DNA from 4 places in the Pseudarthrobacter sp. CCNWLW207 genome. Region 2 is predicted to be linked to each of the others. Evidence: riboswitches for the same ligand, from Rfam matches in the RefSeq annotation. Region 2 holds a riboswitch; each other region holds the start of a gene.
The links. Region 2 has a riboswitch for cyclic di-AMP ahead of V9L17_RS02805 (M23 family metallopeptidase). Riboswitches for the same ligand answer to the same signal wherever they lie in the genome.

Region 1 (3,751 bases), on a different contig from region 2:
GCACTCAACGGAGCATGCTGTCACTCGTAAGCGCTTCAGATGCCGCCTGGTAATCCGTTTGAACCACGGGCTTGATGCAGCCTGACCAGCGTCATGCCAGGTGAACCACGTCGGATATTGCGTGTCCGGGGCACTCACGGTCGAAACAATGGATGGGCGGCGGACCAGTATCGCCGCTGGTGATTCCTACACCATTCCACCGGGGCATGACTCCTGGGTCGACGGCGACCCAGGCCTTCGTCGGCATTGAATTCGTCAGCGCCGCCGAATTTGCGAAACCTGCACCGGACTCCGCCTAGCCTTCGCGTCCGCGCCGGCCGGGTCAGTACCAGTTGTATTGGATGGAGTGGTTCCAGGCCCCGCACGGAGACGTGTAGCGGTCCCGGATGTACCCGAGGCCCCACTCGACCTGCGTCCGGTAATTGGTGAGCCAGTCGCTACCGGCGCTGGCGTACTTCCCAGCGGGCAGCGCCTGGGCGATCCCGTAAGCGCCGGAGTAGGGGTTGGTGGCCGTGGTCAGCCAGTTGGATTCCTTGGTCCAGAGCTGCGCCAGGCACAGGAACTGGTCCTGGCCCCAGCCATAGGCGGACAGCCGGCCCGAAGCGTAACTCTTGGCTCCGGCGGGGTCGTTGACGGCACCGCCAGGAACGGAAGGGACGACGACGGGCGGCGGGCTGGGCGTCGGACCTGGGACAGGAGCCGGCGCCGGTGCAGCTGGGGCGGCCGGTGCGGCGGGCCCTGGGTTTACCGGCTTCTGGGCGGCGGCCAGGGCCGCGGCCTTGGCCGCCGCCTCGGCCTGTTGGCGGGCCTGCTCCTGCGCTGCGGCGCGCTTAGCTGCCTGCGCGGTCTCGTAGGCAGCCAAAGCCGCCTGGCCCTGCCGGAACTCCCCCTCGACGGCGGCAGTGGTGCCCTTGAGGGATGCCAGCTGCGCGGTCAGTTCCTGGCTGTGCTCCTGCTGCTCCGCAACCTGCCGCGACATGGCCTGCTGGGCCGCCTGGGCGGCGTCGAGCTTGCTCTTGGCTTCCCCTGACAGCCGTTCGCGTTCAATCCTCGCCGCCTTTTCCTGATCGGCGAGGGCGCTGGCGACGCGTTCGGCAGCCGCGGATTTGTTCACCAGGGCCGCGGTCTTGTCGCTGACGATCTGGACGATATTCAGACCCTGGATGCTGTTGGTCTGGACGGCGTCGAGGGCTACGAAGAATCCCATATTGGTGCCGCCGGTCTTGTACGACTGGGCTGCCAGGGCACCGATTTCCTTTTTGTACTGCCCGAGTTCCGCCGTGGCGCGTTCAGTCTGTGCGGTGAGGACGTCGACCCTTGAGCTGGCAGCCTGGAGCGCTGCGTCCGCCGCGGCGTATTCGGCAGCGGACGTCACGGCAGCGCCACCCAGTGCCTCAGCCTGCGTCTGCAGCCCACTCAACAGTTCGTTGATCCTGGTGACCTCCGCAGCCTTACCGGCCTCGCTTTGCTTGGCGTTTTGCACGTCCTGCCAGGAGGGGTAACCGCCTGGCGGAGTATCGTCGTCGGCATGCGAAGGCGCCATGGCGAGCGGGGCCGCCAAAACAACCGCCAGCAGGCCTGCAACGGCAGGCAGCCTCATTCTTTGAGCAAACCGGGACATAGTTGGTGAGCTTACCGGGCAAAACTCTTGCCTTGTGGATCCTGGTCCAACATTGTTATCCAGCAGAGATCCCTCCCTCAGCAGCCCCAAGGCAGGCCTCAAATACCACGCATCAGGCCTCAATCTGAGGATCAAAACGCAAGACGACCTCTTTTGTTACGTGATTTCAATCACGCGGCACCAGCTTTCGCAGCATATACCGCTATCGGGACCTGACCTGCAACGTCATTCCACACAGGGAAGAACCCCACCCGAAGATGAGGCGGCTTTTTGGCCTACATTCCGTTACCGGAATGTGACATTCCAAAAGAGCAGAGGTTATGGTCGAGCGGTGTCCTGGCTCAAGCCGGGGCATTCCCGTCAGTATGCCGAACCCTGCCGCTGAACCGGGACCCCAGTTACTTTCACTGGCAGGGACGGGGGAACCACGTTTCCACGGCTTCGTTCCGAAGCCTTGGGGTTAAGTCGATATTGCTCCGTCCCGTACGGAGCCGTAACCGGCCGGGTGTCTCCGACCCGAACCCGACAGCTCACCCCGCAGGCATGGGAGAGGCGATTACCCGTGTCAAAAAACTCCACTGCCGCACGCCATCGTGCGACTTCTGTCCGCCCCACCGTCCTGGTTGGCCTGTCTTCCTCGGCCAAAGCCCGCGCACTGACGTTCGGCCGGCCCGCACTTGCCGCAGTTGCCGCGTCCGGGCTGCTCTTTAGCATTGGCACCCCGGCGCAGGCCGGGGTCCACGGCCCGGACTCGTCCGGCACCGTCAATGTGCAGGGCCAGAACAGCGCACCGGCAGCTGCACCGGCCGCCGTTGCACCGGCCGCGGCTGCCGCTCCGGCCGCCGCAGCCACCGTCCACACGGTCGTCTCAGGCGACACCCTGGGCGCAATTTCCGCCACCTACGGCGTGGCCCTGAACGACGTCCTGGCTGTGAACGGCCTGTCGCTGACCACCATCATCTACCCCGGTGACCAGATCCAGATCCCGGGTGCCGGCTACACTGCTCCGGCTCCGGCTCCGGTGGCGAAGGCAGCCGCAGCGCCCACTGCCCCGGCCAACACCGGCGTCCAGCTGGCTTCCACCGCCGCCCCGGCGGCGCAGGCACCGTCCGGCTCGCTCGGCGCTGCCATCCTGGCTTCCGCCTATTCGCAGCTCGGCGTTCAGCAGGACTGCACCGCCATGGTGGAGAAGGCACTCCGCTCGGTGGGCAAGAGCGTAGGAGACCTTGCACCCACGCAATTCTTCGCATACGGCACCGTGGTGGGCACCCCTGCGGCCGGTGACCTGGTCATCACCGCCGGCCACGTGGGCGTCTACGCCGGCAATGGCCAGGTTGTTAGCGGCGGCGTGGACGGTTACAAGACCGAAGTCCACTCCATCAGCTGGTTGTCGGGAGCGTCCTTCGTTCGCGTAGCGTGAGTCCGGCCGGTTCGACGGCGGCGGGCGGCAACCAGCCGCCTGTCGCCGTCGTCCCCCGTTTTTGTTCGCTCAGGTTCCGCAGAACGTCCGGTAGCTGCCGAAGTCAACAGGCGCGGGACCGGCGTAGCGTTCCAGGCCGGGGCGCTCAGTGTACGGCTGCGTCAGGACGCCCACCAGGCGGTGGAACGGGTCCAGGTCGCCTGCGGTAGCGGCGCCCAGGGCTTCTTCCACCAAGTGGTTCCTGGGGATGTAGACAGGGTTCACCCGGTCCATCATGTCTGCGTCCGGTGCCAGGGCGAGCCACTTCTTGGCCCAGGCGTCAAATGCTCCTGGGTCCGTGAACATGGTTCGGGCTGCATCGGGTGTACCGCGGGCTGCGGACCCGAGGCCCCGGAGGAACGAGGTGTAATCAACCTGCCCCTCTTCAAGCATGGCGAGCAGGTCATTCACCAGAGGCCCCGCTTCGTCGTCCCTTGCCTCCGCGCCGAGTCCCAGCTTGGATTTCATCCCGGTGGACCAGGCCGTGCTGTACAGCTTCCGGAACGCGCCCAGTGACTCCACAGCGAGCGCAACGGCCTGCTCCTGGTCCTCGTGGAGCAGGGGCAGAAGCGCCTCGGCCAGCCGGGTGAGGTTCCATTCAGCGATGACTGGCTGGTTGGCGTAGGCATAACGTCCGCCGGCGTCGATGGAGCTGTAGACCGCACCGGGGT
Region 2 (3,751 bases):
TCCTCTGCCTTGGCCACGAAAGGCGTGGCAAACTCGGAAGCCTCAGCCCAGCTGTAAATCCGGCCGGCAGAGTCCGCTGTACGGGCCGACGCGAAGTCCAGGCCGCCGTTGCTGTTCAGCCACTGCACCTGGGCATCCAGGGTCACCAGGGTGGAGAGCGACGGCGTGTTGTAGGTCTGGTTCAGGCGGGAGTTCTCGATGGCAGTCTGGAGGTCCAGGAAGTCGGGGATCCATCGGTCGCTGGCCTTGATCCTGGCGGCACGCTCCAGCGCTGCCGGGGAAAAGAGGCCCAGCCACAGGCCGCCGTCGGACGCGAAGTTCTTCTGCGGTGCGAAGTAGTACACGTCTGCCTCGGCAACATCAACGTCCAGGCCACCTGCGGCGGACGTGGCGTCCACCAGGACGAGCGCGCCCTCATCCACACCGGACACGCGCTTCACGGGCGCCGAAACACCGGTGGAGGTCTCGTTCTGCGGCCAGGCGTAGACGTCAACGCCGGCCTCGGCCTGGGCAACCGGCCGCGTACCGGGCTCGGACTTGATGATCGAGGAGGCGTCCAGGAACGGTGCCTTGTTGGTGGCTGAGGCAAACTTGGAGCCGAATTCGCCGAAGGACAGGTGCTGGGCCTTCTTCTCAACGAGGCCAAAGCTGGCAATATCCCAGAATGCTGTGGAACCGCCCACGCCCAGTACTACCTCGTACCCGTCAGGGGCACGGAAGAACTGGCTCAGGCCTTCGCGGACCGAACCGACAAGGTTCTTGACCGGAGCCTGGCGGTGGGAGGTGCCCAGAATGGTCGTGGACGCCGCCGAGAGCGCTTCAATCTGTTCCGGCCTGACCTTGGAAGGTCCTGCGCCGAACCGTCCGTCCTTTGGCAGGAGGTCGGCAGGAATAGTGATGCTGTTTTCGCTCACAAGGGCTCCAATTTCGGCGTGGACGTGACACATGTCCGGGACGGTGGGGTGGCCGGCAGTCGTCAGTGACCGCAACGAGGACCTCCTATATTCTGCCTGAACCGCTGATTCGGCGGGAACCGGCTACGTCATAGTCCAGCCATTGAGACAGGCCGGAGGGGCCGTAGGAATTATCCGGACAAATTCAAAATAGGCTAAGCTTTTCAACGGACTACGTCGCTGTCGGTACGCGATACGGTGGGACAACGCAAGGTAATGCGCTCGAGGAGCTGAGCTGGATGACGGATCTGATCGATACTACGGAGATGTATCTTCGGACCATTTTGGAGCTTGAGGAAGAGAACATCGTTGCTCTTCGCGCCCGCATTGCCGAACGGCTGCGGCACTCCGGACCCACGGTGTCCCAAACGATTGGCCGGATGGAACGCGACGGCCTGGTGGTGGTCTCCGGAGACCGTCATCTGGAACTGACGGAAACCGGGCGTAAACGGGCCACCGAGGTCATGCGCAAGCACCGGCTCGCGGAGCGCCTCCTGGCGGATGTGATCGGCCTGGACTGGGCGTACGTCCATGACGAAGCGTGCCGCTGGGAGCACGTGATGAGTGAGCGCGTCGAGCGGCGCATCTACGAAATGCTGAACCACCCCACTGAATCGCCCTATGGCAATCCCATCCCTGGCCTGGCGGCATTGGGAGGCCAGGCATCGTCGCCCTTCACGGACGGTGTGATTAATCTCCTGGAAGCCATGAAGGGCTATGGCCCCGGATCCACCGTGGTTGTCAGCAGGCTGGCAGAACCCATCCAAGTGGATCCTGAGCTGCTGACCCAGCTGGACGAGGGCGGGATCCGGCCGGGCGCCCCGATTTCGCTGGAGCGCGTGGGAGACTACATTTCGGTCCGGGTCCCCGGGATCGAAGGGGCACTGGAGCTTCCCCCCGAAGTGGCGGCGCACGTATTCGTATCCGTCCGCTGACCGCTGGCGGAGCGCCCGGGTCCGGCGGGCGGGTTACCCCAATGAATAGGCTTTAAGCAAAGATAACGGAATTGTTACTGTCCGGCTTAATCGCCTATAGTTAACGCCAAGCGTCGATACAAAAGCGTTACCTGATCTGGAGCCGAGCTCTGCCAGCAGATCAGTAGTACGAGTCACCAACTGGCAGAGGCGGGGGAACCACAACCGGCAGTCGCAAGGCTGCCTTGGGGTGAAGTCCGTCAGCAGCAAGCCTCTTCCAGCGAAGGATCCTCACGGGATATCTCTGCGCCGAAGCTTGCTTACGGCGGACCGGGTCTATGAACTCTCTGACCCGAATCCGACAGCTAACTTCGCAGGCTTTCCAGAGAGGAACCGTTCTTGACCATGCAGAATTCCAGGGGCCGCCGCCGCGCAGCGGGCCCCGCAGCAGCGCCCCGCGTTGCTGCAGCTGTGGCCGCGGACAGGCCCCGGGATCCACAGCGCGATGCGCGCCGCCGCCGGGGACCCTTCCGGCAAATCACTGACTTCGCAGCGGCCAGTGGGGTGGGCCAAAAGGCCGGCATCGCCCTCGCGGCCACCGGCCTGGTGCTCACAGTCACCGTCCCTGCCACCAGTCCCGTCCTGGCCACGCCGGACGCCGGTCAGCAGACATCGGCTGTTTCCGCAGCTCCGCAGCCTGAAATCTCCGCCGAAGCAGCCGCAAAAATCGACTTCAGCCGCTCATCCGTAGTCACCATGGGTGATCCGGACGGCAAGCTCAAGCAACTCTTGAGCGCCCAGTCGGCGGGGTCCATCACCCGGGCCGCCTCCGCCGGCAGCCTCGGTGCTCCGCTGGCGAGCCTGGTTACGGCCTCCCCATTCGGCTATCGCGTGAGCCCTATCACTGGCGGCTCCGGTGACTTCCACCGCGGCCAGGACTACGTGGCACAGTGCGGCACGTCTGTCCTGGCGGCCGCCAGCGGCACTGTGACCTTTGCGGGATGGCACCAGTTTGGCGGAGGTAACCGCGTGGTCGTGGACCACGGCAACGGCCTTGAAACGACGTACAACCACCTGTCTTCCTTCAACGTCAAGGTTGGCCAAACGGTCAGCCGAGGCGAGGTAGTGGCGCTCAGCGGCACCACCGGCGCCTCCACAGGCTGCCACCTCCATTTCGAGGTCCAGGTCAATGGCGAAGTCGTTGACCCCACCGGCTGGCTCTAGCCCAACTGATGGAAAGCTCTCACATTTGCGTGACATGCCGTGACCTGAATGTGACATTCGCTCTGAACTGCTGTACCGTCTAACTTGCGTCAACTTTTCCGAAGTTGACGTTCTTGAGTGGATTGCCTAGCTCTGCCACCGCTCAAGGTCCGTTCGCATGACATCGTCTGGCAGGGGCGGGGGAACCAATTTTGGTCTTTGAAGTTCGAAGGCCTTGGGGTTAAGTCGCAAAGCTTCCTGTGGAAGCGGCGTGGCCGGGTGAACTCCCATCCGAATCCGACAGCTCACCTCGTAGGCATTGGGAGAGGCTACCTTCGTGTCTTCACGCCATAATTCTGCGCGTCACCGCGCACAAACGGTTCGCACCAACCCGTTGGGCCCCGTGTCCAAGGCTGTCAGTGCAAATGCCGGGACCGTCGGTCGCCAAGCTGCTGTCATCGCAGCTGCATCAGGTCTGATCCTGAGCATGGGGCTTCCGGCCAACGCAGCGGACACCACCGCTGGCGTTTCCGCCTCCACCGAGTCCGGCTCGCAGACGGCGCTTGCCGTCACCGCTGCCCCCACCGCCACCGTCTCCTTCGAACGCCCCGTGGTCAAGACCACGCCGGCCCCGAAGGTCGAAACGGTCCGTGCACAGTCCACTGACACGGAACGGGCAGC
Region 3 (3,751 bases), on a different contig from region 2:
ATTCCTCGATCAGATACTTCTCAAACTTGCCAAGCTGGATCATGGGAGCCTCCTGGGATGCCCAAACATCCTCCTCCGATGTCAGGCGCCGGGCAAGGGGCGCCGGACGTTGCGGGGGTTGTTGTTTAGTGCGGTTGCCGGCGTTTGGGAAAAGCGATCCGGTCCAGGTCATGGGCGGCAGTGACGGCAGCCCCGCCGGCACGGTCCCGCGCCTGCTGGGCCAGGAGCGTGACGTCATCGCCATACCGCGAGGAGAAGTGCGTCAGGATCAGCGTGCCGACGGCGGCGCTGGCCGCCAACTCCCCTGCCTGCCCGGCGGTGAGGTGCCGATACTCCCCGGCGAGCCCGGCGTCGTCGTTGCTGAATGTTGACTCCGCCACGAGCAGATCCGCACCCTCAGCCAGTTTCTCCGCGCCCGCGCAAGGGGCGGTGTCCATCACAAAGGCGAATTTCTGGCCTGGCCGGGCCACCGTCACGTCCTCGAGACGGACGTTTCCCAGGCTTCTCTCACGCTCCAGGCGGCCGACGTCGGCTCCCCTGATCCCTGCCGCGGCCAGCCTATCCGGAAGGAAAGTGCGGCCATCTGGTTCGGTGAGCCGGTAACCGTACGTTTCGATGCGGTGCTTCAGCGGCTGGACCTCCAGGCCGGGCGCCACGGTTCCCGCGGCGCCGTGCGGATACAACCGTAAATCAATCCCGGGAGAACTAACCGCAACCAGGGCACGGACGAGGTCCTCCCCCGAAGCCGGAAAGTGCAGGTGGACCGGATGGGCAACGCCGTCCAGGGCCATCCGCGAAAGCACCCCGGGCAGTCCGAAGCAATGGTCGCCGTGCACATGGGTCAGGCAGATGCGTGTGATCTGGCTGGCCGCCACCCCGGCGTGGAGCATCTGGCGCTGGGTTCCCTCGCCAGGGTCAAAGAGCAGGCCTTCGCCGTCCCACCGCAACAGGTAGCCGTTATGGTTCCGCGTCCGGGTGGGAACCTGGGAGGCTGTGCCAAGAATGACGAGGTCACGCATGGGGATAGCGTAACCAAGCCTGGTTTGGCGATGAGCGCTGGGACGATACTTAGTGCAGCAGCCAGGACCCGTCCGAGGGGGGTTCAGGTTTCCGGCGCAGCTTCCGGAAGAGGGCGACAAAAGGCCATGCCAACAGTTGCAGCATGCCTGCTGTCATCAACAGGCAGACAACAAGGATAAGGACGGGCGCGTACAGGAGGAACACCCCAGCCATAGTGGCCAGATAGCCACCGATCAACCCAAGAACGGCCTCGGCGTCCATCTCAACTCCTCTTCGCTTTTCACGGATTTAATCGTCAGGGCAGGCGCTTGGGCGCTTGTCATAATCCAAGGGAGACTGTCCGGGGCCAGTGATGACGCGCCTGTGTGGAAGCTCGATCCAATAAGGAATCGTCCAACACGAAATCGGGCACAGCCGTGCGATGCCTGCAATGGGGAGACTGACGCTGGCTGCGGCCACGGGGAACCCCTCCAGGATGCTGGGGTGGACTCACACCCAGTCTGCAATGGCGGCCGCATACTGCCTAACGGTCTATCCAGCCTACTCTTCGATCCTCCCGCGCGGAAGAAATGGGCTCGGCAAGCAAGGTGACTCACCACTCCGGACAGTCCTGTTACCTAAACGTGACTTAAGGGGGGCGGTTCATGTACGGTTTTCGGGTGGCCCATCTGGATCGGGCCGCGTCCGGGCTGACGCCGAGCTCTGCCACATCCCGGGCTCCCAACACAGTAAGGCAGAGACGGGGGACCCACAGTCTTCGGGCCGTTTCGCAGCGGTCCTTGGGGTGAAGCCGTCACGCCTGAACGTGCCGGCCGGTTGACCTCTTCCGAACCCGACAGCTAACTTCGCAGGCGTTGAGAGGCAAATACCATGTCCCGTTCGCTGGATCAGTCGCGCCCTTTTCGGGCCGGGCGACACCGCGCAGAAACTGCGCCGGCCATCACCACTCCACCCACCCCAACCATTCCCGGGGCAGAAGTGCCACATCCCGCGGCGACTCCGGCAGGACCGGCATCTGCCCCACTGCGCCGAAGAAGAGTCAGGGGCCCGGCCTTCGAGGTCCCGCCTGCCCCGGACTCAGCACCCAAGACCCAAGCTGCGTCACCTGCAACCGAAGTAATTGCAGTTGTACCACCCACGACGTCAGCTCTAAAAAGCGCGGCCGCGCCGGAGACAACGCGCCGGCCCCGGGAGCGACGCGAAGCGGCTGGGAAGCCCGCAGAGGCCAAACCCGTTGCAGCCCCAAGGAGCAGGCCGGCTACAGCACATAGCCCACAGATTGCATCCGCTTTCACGTCCGACGCCCAAGCCGTCCTCAGGAGGGCCGCTTCGCTTCGTGTCATGGGTCATCGGATGGCCGTCGTTACCGGCGCCCTTGCCGTAGTGCTTGCGGTCGGAACGGCCAGCCAGGCTACCGAGCTGCCCTTTTTCGGCAATGAGTCCTCCGTCCAAGATGCCCCCGACGCAGCTGATGCGCCCCATACGACGAAGGGAACGCTGCCCACGTACAGCAGCGGACGTGCGGCACCACAGCCGGCCGCCTCCACTGCCCCGGGCACGCCGGGCGCCGCGCCGGCACAGGCCTCCCCGGGCACCGATGATTCCCACCCAGGTGAGGATCACGGCGCCTCTGCCTTGCCAGCCGTGGCCGACCTCTCGATGCCAGTGGACGCTCCCACGCTGGACGGAATGCTCGCGGCATCGCCCGCCACGGTTCCGCCATCCCCGGCGCCCACGGTGGTCCTCGAGCCACCGGTCATGTCATCGGCCACACCCGCCGAGCCGACGTCGTCGGCTGGGCCCGCACCGGCGGCGCCCCCAACGGCGCCGGCTCCGGCAACCTCACCCACACCAACAGCCTCGTCGCTCCCGCCCTCGCCCACTGCTACGGCTACAGGGGGCGCCTCCGAAGAAGCAGTCGACACACGCTCGTATGCCATCGCCCGACTGGCATCGTATGGATGGGGCGCGGAACAAATGAATGCCCTGAACCAGTTGTGGGACACGTCAGTAAAATGGCGTCCCAGCCAGGTGGATAGAGGATTGAGCTACATCAAGGAGCGCCACGGCTCCCCGGCAAAAGCCCTCGAGTTCCGCGCCACAAACAACTGGTACTGAGCCAGGGCCCCCTGAGAAGACGTAGCCACGAAGACACCAGAACGCCGCGGACCCGCAAGGGGTTCCGCGGCGTTCTGTTGGTTCCGGCGGTGTTACCCGGCGAACCCGTCCCCCGGTCCGGGAGTGATCACTGTGGTCCGGCCTGTTCCTTGACTGCGCCGTTGCCGGTGCCTCGCGTGGACGCGGCGGGGGTCGAATTGCCAAAGTTCTTAAGCATTTCGATGACGTCGAAGCCGGTGGTGTCCTTGAGCATCTGTGCGGTCTGCTGGACACCCGAGGAAACATTTTTGCTCACCTGGCCAGCGCCGTCGTTGGAGATGACCGTCATATTGCTGATGGCGCTCATCGGCGCGGCGATTTCCCGGGCGATGGAAGGCAGAACCTCCAGAAGTTTGTTCAGGATGGCTGCCTCGTTGAACTCGCTGTATGCCTTGGCCTGGGCTTCGATGGCCCCTGCCTCAGCAGTACCACGCAAGCCAATGACATCGGCCTCGGCTATACCCTTGGACTTCGTTACTTCAGCCTCAGCAAGGCCGCGGATCTTGTTGATCTCGGTTTCGGCATTGCCTTTGGCAGTATTGGCTGCTGCCAGGGCCTTTGCTTCGACCTCGTT
Region 4 (3,751 bases), on a different contig from region 2:
GAGTTCGCCGCCCGCTACGGCCTGGATATCGCCGAGATCCTGCGCACCTCCCACGGTGTACAGGCAGGCGACACCGTGCGCCGGTTCGCGCCTGCCGGTGCCGACGTCGTTGCGCTCACTGCAGAACTTGGTGCCATGGAACGGGTGCGGACTGCCGGCATCGTTGCGCTGCCTGGTGCCTCCGAACTGCTCCGGAGCCTGCCCGCGGATGCCGTGGCCCTGGTGACGTCGGCGGACCGCATCCTGGCTGACATCCGCATGGATGCCGCTGGACTGGCCATGCCTGCCGCTGCCGTGACGGCTGACCTCGTGACGCGCGGCAAGCCGCATCCGGAAGGCTACCTGACCGCTGCCGGCTTGCTGGGCGTGGAGCCGGAGGATGCCATGGTCTTTGAGGATGCCCCGGCTGGAATCGCGGCCGGAGTGGCTGCGGGCATCCGGACCGTGGCGGTGGGCCCAAACACGGGCGAATTACCGGCGGGAGTGCTTCATATCCCGGATTACACCGCGGTCACGGCCTCGGTGGAGACGGACGCCGCAGGACGGCGGATTATTTCTTTCCGGCTTTGAGGTCGGCTACGATCTTCGCGATCCGCCTCGCCCTGGTTTCCTCCGTTTTGGCATCCCCGAGCGGCTCCACATAACGGCGCTGGGTGCTGTAGTTCAGGGTGGCATAGAACGCCTGGGCATCCGGTTCGGCGGCCATGGCTGCGGCCAGGTCATCCGGGACTTCAATGATCCGGGGCTGTGTATCGAGTTCCAGATCCACTTCAACGGTGTCGCCAGCCTCTACGCCGGTGAATTCCCGGTTGGCGGTGCTCACACCCACCAGGCTCTGCCCGCCCATCACCGCGATGCTGCTCCGGTAGCTCTTGCCGTTGATGGTTACCACCACCGGCGGGCGCTTGCCTGCGCCCAGGGCAGTCACAACCTCCTCCGGAACCTCAATACCAGCCTTGTTGCCGCTGCCCAGAATGGTTGTGGTAAATTTCATGGCCCCAGTATGGCCCGGAGCCGCAGGCCACGGAAGCCCGGCCCGCGCAAACATGCAACGCCAAAAAGCCGCAGGCCCTGAACCGGGGGATTCAGGGACTGCTGCTTCGGATGGCGGAAGCCGCAGGTACCGGCTTAGTACCAGTTGTTCGACAAGTGGAAATTCAGCGCGCCGCACGGCGACTGGTAGCGCTCCTGGATGTAGTTCAGGCCCCAGTTGATCTGCGTGCGGTAGTTGGTGAGGTAGTCCGCGCCGGCGCTCGCCATCTTCTCGGCGGGCAGCGACTGGACAATGCCGTAAGCGCCGCTGCTCGCGTTGGTGGCCGTGGTGGTCCAATCAGATTCCTTGGTCCACAGCGTCTGCAGGCACTGCATCTGGTCGGCTGACCAGCCATAGCTGCCAAGCTGGCTCGCCGCATAGGCCTGGGCCCCGGCCGGATCGTTGACGGCGACGACGGGAGCCGGTGCGGGCGCGGGCTCTGCGGCCGGTGCCGGTGCGGGCGCGGGTGCCGGTTCGGCGGCCTGCGGGGCAACGCTGATCTCGGCCGGAGCTGGTTCGGGGGCCGGGTTGGCCCGCATCTCGGCCTTTTCCAGGCGCAAGTTGGACTCTAGCTCTGCAGCCGAGGACTGGGTCCCGCTGACCGCCACCGGAGTCATGGATTCGGAAGCCTGGCCTGCTGCGCCGACCCCGATAAGGAGGGCGCAGGCCGCACCGAAAATGGCTGCACGCTTGCCTAGGGACGAAGCTTTTGTGTGTTGCGCGGCTGTCTTGCCACGGCCGTTGACTTTGTGTGCACCGCGCTCTGGGCGCGCTTGTACCTTGAATTCAGACATGATGGATCGCCTCTCACACCTGCGGAGTTAGCTGTCGGGTTCGGATGAGGGCATCCGGCCACACGGAAAGATCACGTGCTGGCTTCACCCCAAGGGCAGTTCAGTGCCCGGGACTCTGGGTCCCCCGCCTCTGCCTGGTCAAGCGGAATCCGGGAAGCGGCAGAGCTTGGCGTCATCCGGATATGCGGCTCAAAGGGAACCGCACCCCATCGACGCTACAGGAGCGCGACGCTTAAGTCACATTTTGGTAACAGAGATCACGACGCCGGTGCGTTGCCTTGCTATAAGCCGTTGATCACCGGCAGGCGCAACGTGAACTGGGTCCGACCCGGCCGGGAGTTCACTTCCACGCTGCCGCCGTGGGCTTCCACAACGGACTGCACAATGGACAGCCCAAGCCCGCTGGACCCTTCCGAAGCCCCCGCACCGGACGACCGTGAAGATCCCGTCCGTGCCGCGTCTGCGCGGGCAAACCGGGCAAAAACGTGGTCCACGAATTCCGGCGGGATGCCAGTGCCGTCGTCCGTTACTGTCACTACGGCACTGCCGTCGTCGGACCTCATCACGGCCGTGGTGACCGTTGTGCCCGGAACGGTGTGTTTGCGGGCGTTGGAGAGCAGGTTCACCAACATCTGGCGCAGCTGCGACGCATCGGCGTTGACCGCAAGCGGCTCGTCCGGCAGCTCAAGGTGCCAGTTGTGGCCGGGTGCGATGATTTTTTCGTCGCTGACGGTTTCGATCACCAGCTGCGTCAGATCCACCTCGCTGAGTTTCAACGGCTGGCCCTCGTCCAGCCTGGCGAGCAGGAGCAGGTCTTCCACCAGCGTGGTCATGCGCTCGGACTGGCTCTGAACCCGGGCCAGCGATTTCCGGCCATCCGGGGTGAAGTTCTCGGTCATCCGCATTAGCTCGGTGTAACCACGGATGGCGGTCAGTGGGGTGCGCAGTTCGTGCGACGCGTCGGCAACGAATTGCCGTACCTTGGTCTCGCTTTGCTGCCGGGCCTGCAGCGCGTTGGCCACGTTGTCGAGCATGAGGTTCAGCGCATGCCCCACGCTGCCCACCTCGGTTCCGGGGTTGGAGTTCGACGGCGGGACGCGCACCGCGAGTGCCACCTCGCCGGCGTCCAGCGGGAGCCGCGAGACGCGTGTGGCCACCTCGGAAAGCTGCTTCAGCGGCTGCATGGTGCGCCGGATGAGGATAGTCCCGGCCAGGCCAATCAAGACCAGCCCTCCAAGGGAAACAAAAACGAAGGTCCACACCAGGGAGGTGAGGGTGCTTTCCTTGCCGGCGAGCGGGAGCCCGGTCACCAGGACATCACCGTAGTTCGTTTCCACTGCAATCAGCCGGTACTCGCCATTGGAGAGCGTCCGGTCCACAGGGCGGGAATCCTCCTGGAGGGCCAGCAGGATCTCCTTGTCCTCAGCGGACAGGGGAGAACGCGTGGTATCAGAGGCCAGGAATCCGGCGCTGTTGACCTGCCCATTCAGGATCCGGGCGTTGAGCGTACCCACGCTTTGCCCGCGGGAATCCAGCGGGTCCGGCCTGCCGTTGAAGCCGCCCAGCGGCGGGCGGCCGGGGTCGTTGGACCGGGAGGCAGCCTGGCTGAGCTGTTCGTCGAGCTGGCGTGTAAGGAACGAGTCCATGGAAGCGTAGCTGAAGAGGCCAACGGCGCCGCAGATGGCCACCAGCAGGGCCATGGCAACCAGTACAAGGCGGGTACGCAGATGCCAAGTGGAGGGCTTCAGCCAGCTCCGGCCATGCGTGGACGCCACTGCAGGCAGTGAGGGCACGGCCTAGTCCGCCGGTTTGATGACGTATCCGGCGCCGCGCACCGTGTGGATCATGGGCGGATGCACGGCATCGACCTTCTTGCGCAGGTACGAGATGTAGAGCTCCACAATATTGGCCTGCCCGCCAAAGT

Region 1: another riboswitch for cyclic di-AMP. It lies ahead of V9L17_RS08505 (C40 family peptidase); the one in region 2 lies ahead of V9L17_RS02805 (M23 family metallopeptidase).
Region 3: another riboswitch for cyclic di-AMP. It lies ahead of V9L17_RS08480 (hypothetical protein); the one in region 2 lies ahead of V9L17_RS02805 (M23 family metallopeptidase).
Region 4: another riboswitch for cyclic di-AMP. It lies ahead of V9L17_RS14390 (hypothetical protein); the one in region 2 lies ahead of V9L17_RS02805 (M23 family metallopeptidase).

Annotation. Positions count from the first base shown of each region.
Region 1 covers NZ_JBBCBS010000004.1:140,869-144,619, reverse strand. Annotated here, with positions in the region: gene V9L17_RS08515 (hypothetical protein) at 149-250, shown strand; gene V9L17_RS08510 (lytic transglycosylase domain-containing protein) at 323-1,600, opposite strand; cyclic di-AMP (ydaO/yuaA leader) riboswitch at 1,979-2,180, shown strand; gene V9L17_RS08505 (C40 family peptidase) at 2,184-3,041, shown strand; gene V9L17_RS08500 (protein adenylyltransferase SelO) at 3,111-3,751, opposite strand, start outside.
Region 2 covers NZ_JBBCBS010000001.1:627,962-631,712, reverse strand. Annotated here, with positions in the region: gene serC (phosphoserine transaminase) at 1-914, opposite strand, end outside; gene V9L17_RS02810 (metal-dependent transcriptional regulator) at 1,193-1,888, shown strand; cyclic di-AMP (ydaO/yuaA leader) riboswitch at 2,050-2,262, shown strand; gene V9L17_RS02805 (M23 family metallopeptidase) at 2,273-3,091, shown strand; cyclic di-AMP (ydaO/yuaA leader) riboswitch at 3,240-3,403, shown strand; gene V9L17_RS02800 (C40 family peptidase) at 3,474-3,751, shown strand, end outside.
Region 3 covers NZ_JBBCBS010000004.1:135,011-138,761, reverse strand. Annotated here, with positions in the region: gene V9L17_RS08495 (dienelactone hydrolase family protein) at 1-43, opposite strand, end outside; gene V9L17_RS08490 (ribonuclease Z) at 126-1,019, opposite strand; gene V9L17_RS08485 (hypothetical protein) at 1,069-1,281, opposite strand; cyclic di-AMP (ydaO/yuaA leader) riboswitch at 1,728-1,888, shown strand; gene V9L17_RS08480 (hypothetical protein) at 2,374-3,138, shown strand; gene V9L17_RS08475 (flotillin family protein) at 3,266-3,751, opposite strand, start outside.
Region 4 covers NZ_JBBCBS010000007.1:221,932-225,682, forward strand. Annotated here, with positions in the region: gene V9L17_RS14380 (HAD-IA family hydrolase) at 1-570, shown strand, start outside; gene V9L17_RS14385 (YdeI/OmpD-associated family protein) at 551-994, opposite strand; gene V9L17_RS14390 (hypothetical protein) at 1,129-1,827, opposite strand; cyclic di-AMP (ydaO/yuaA leader) riboswitch at 1,833-1,992, opposite strand; gene V9L17_RS14395 (sensor histidine kinase) at 2,109-3,620, opposite strand; gene V9L17_RS14400 (response regulator transcription factor) at 3,624-3,751, opposite strand, start outside.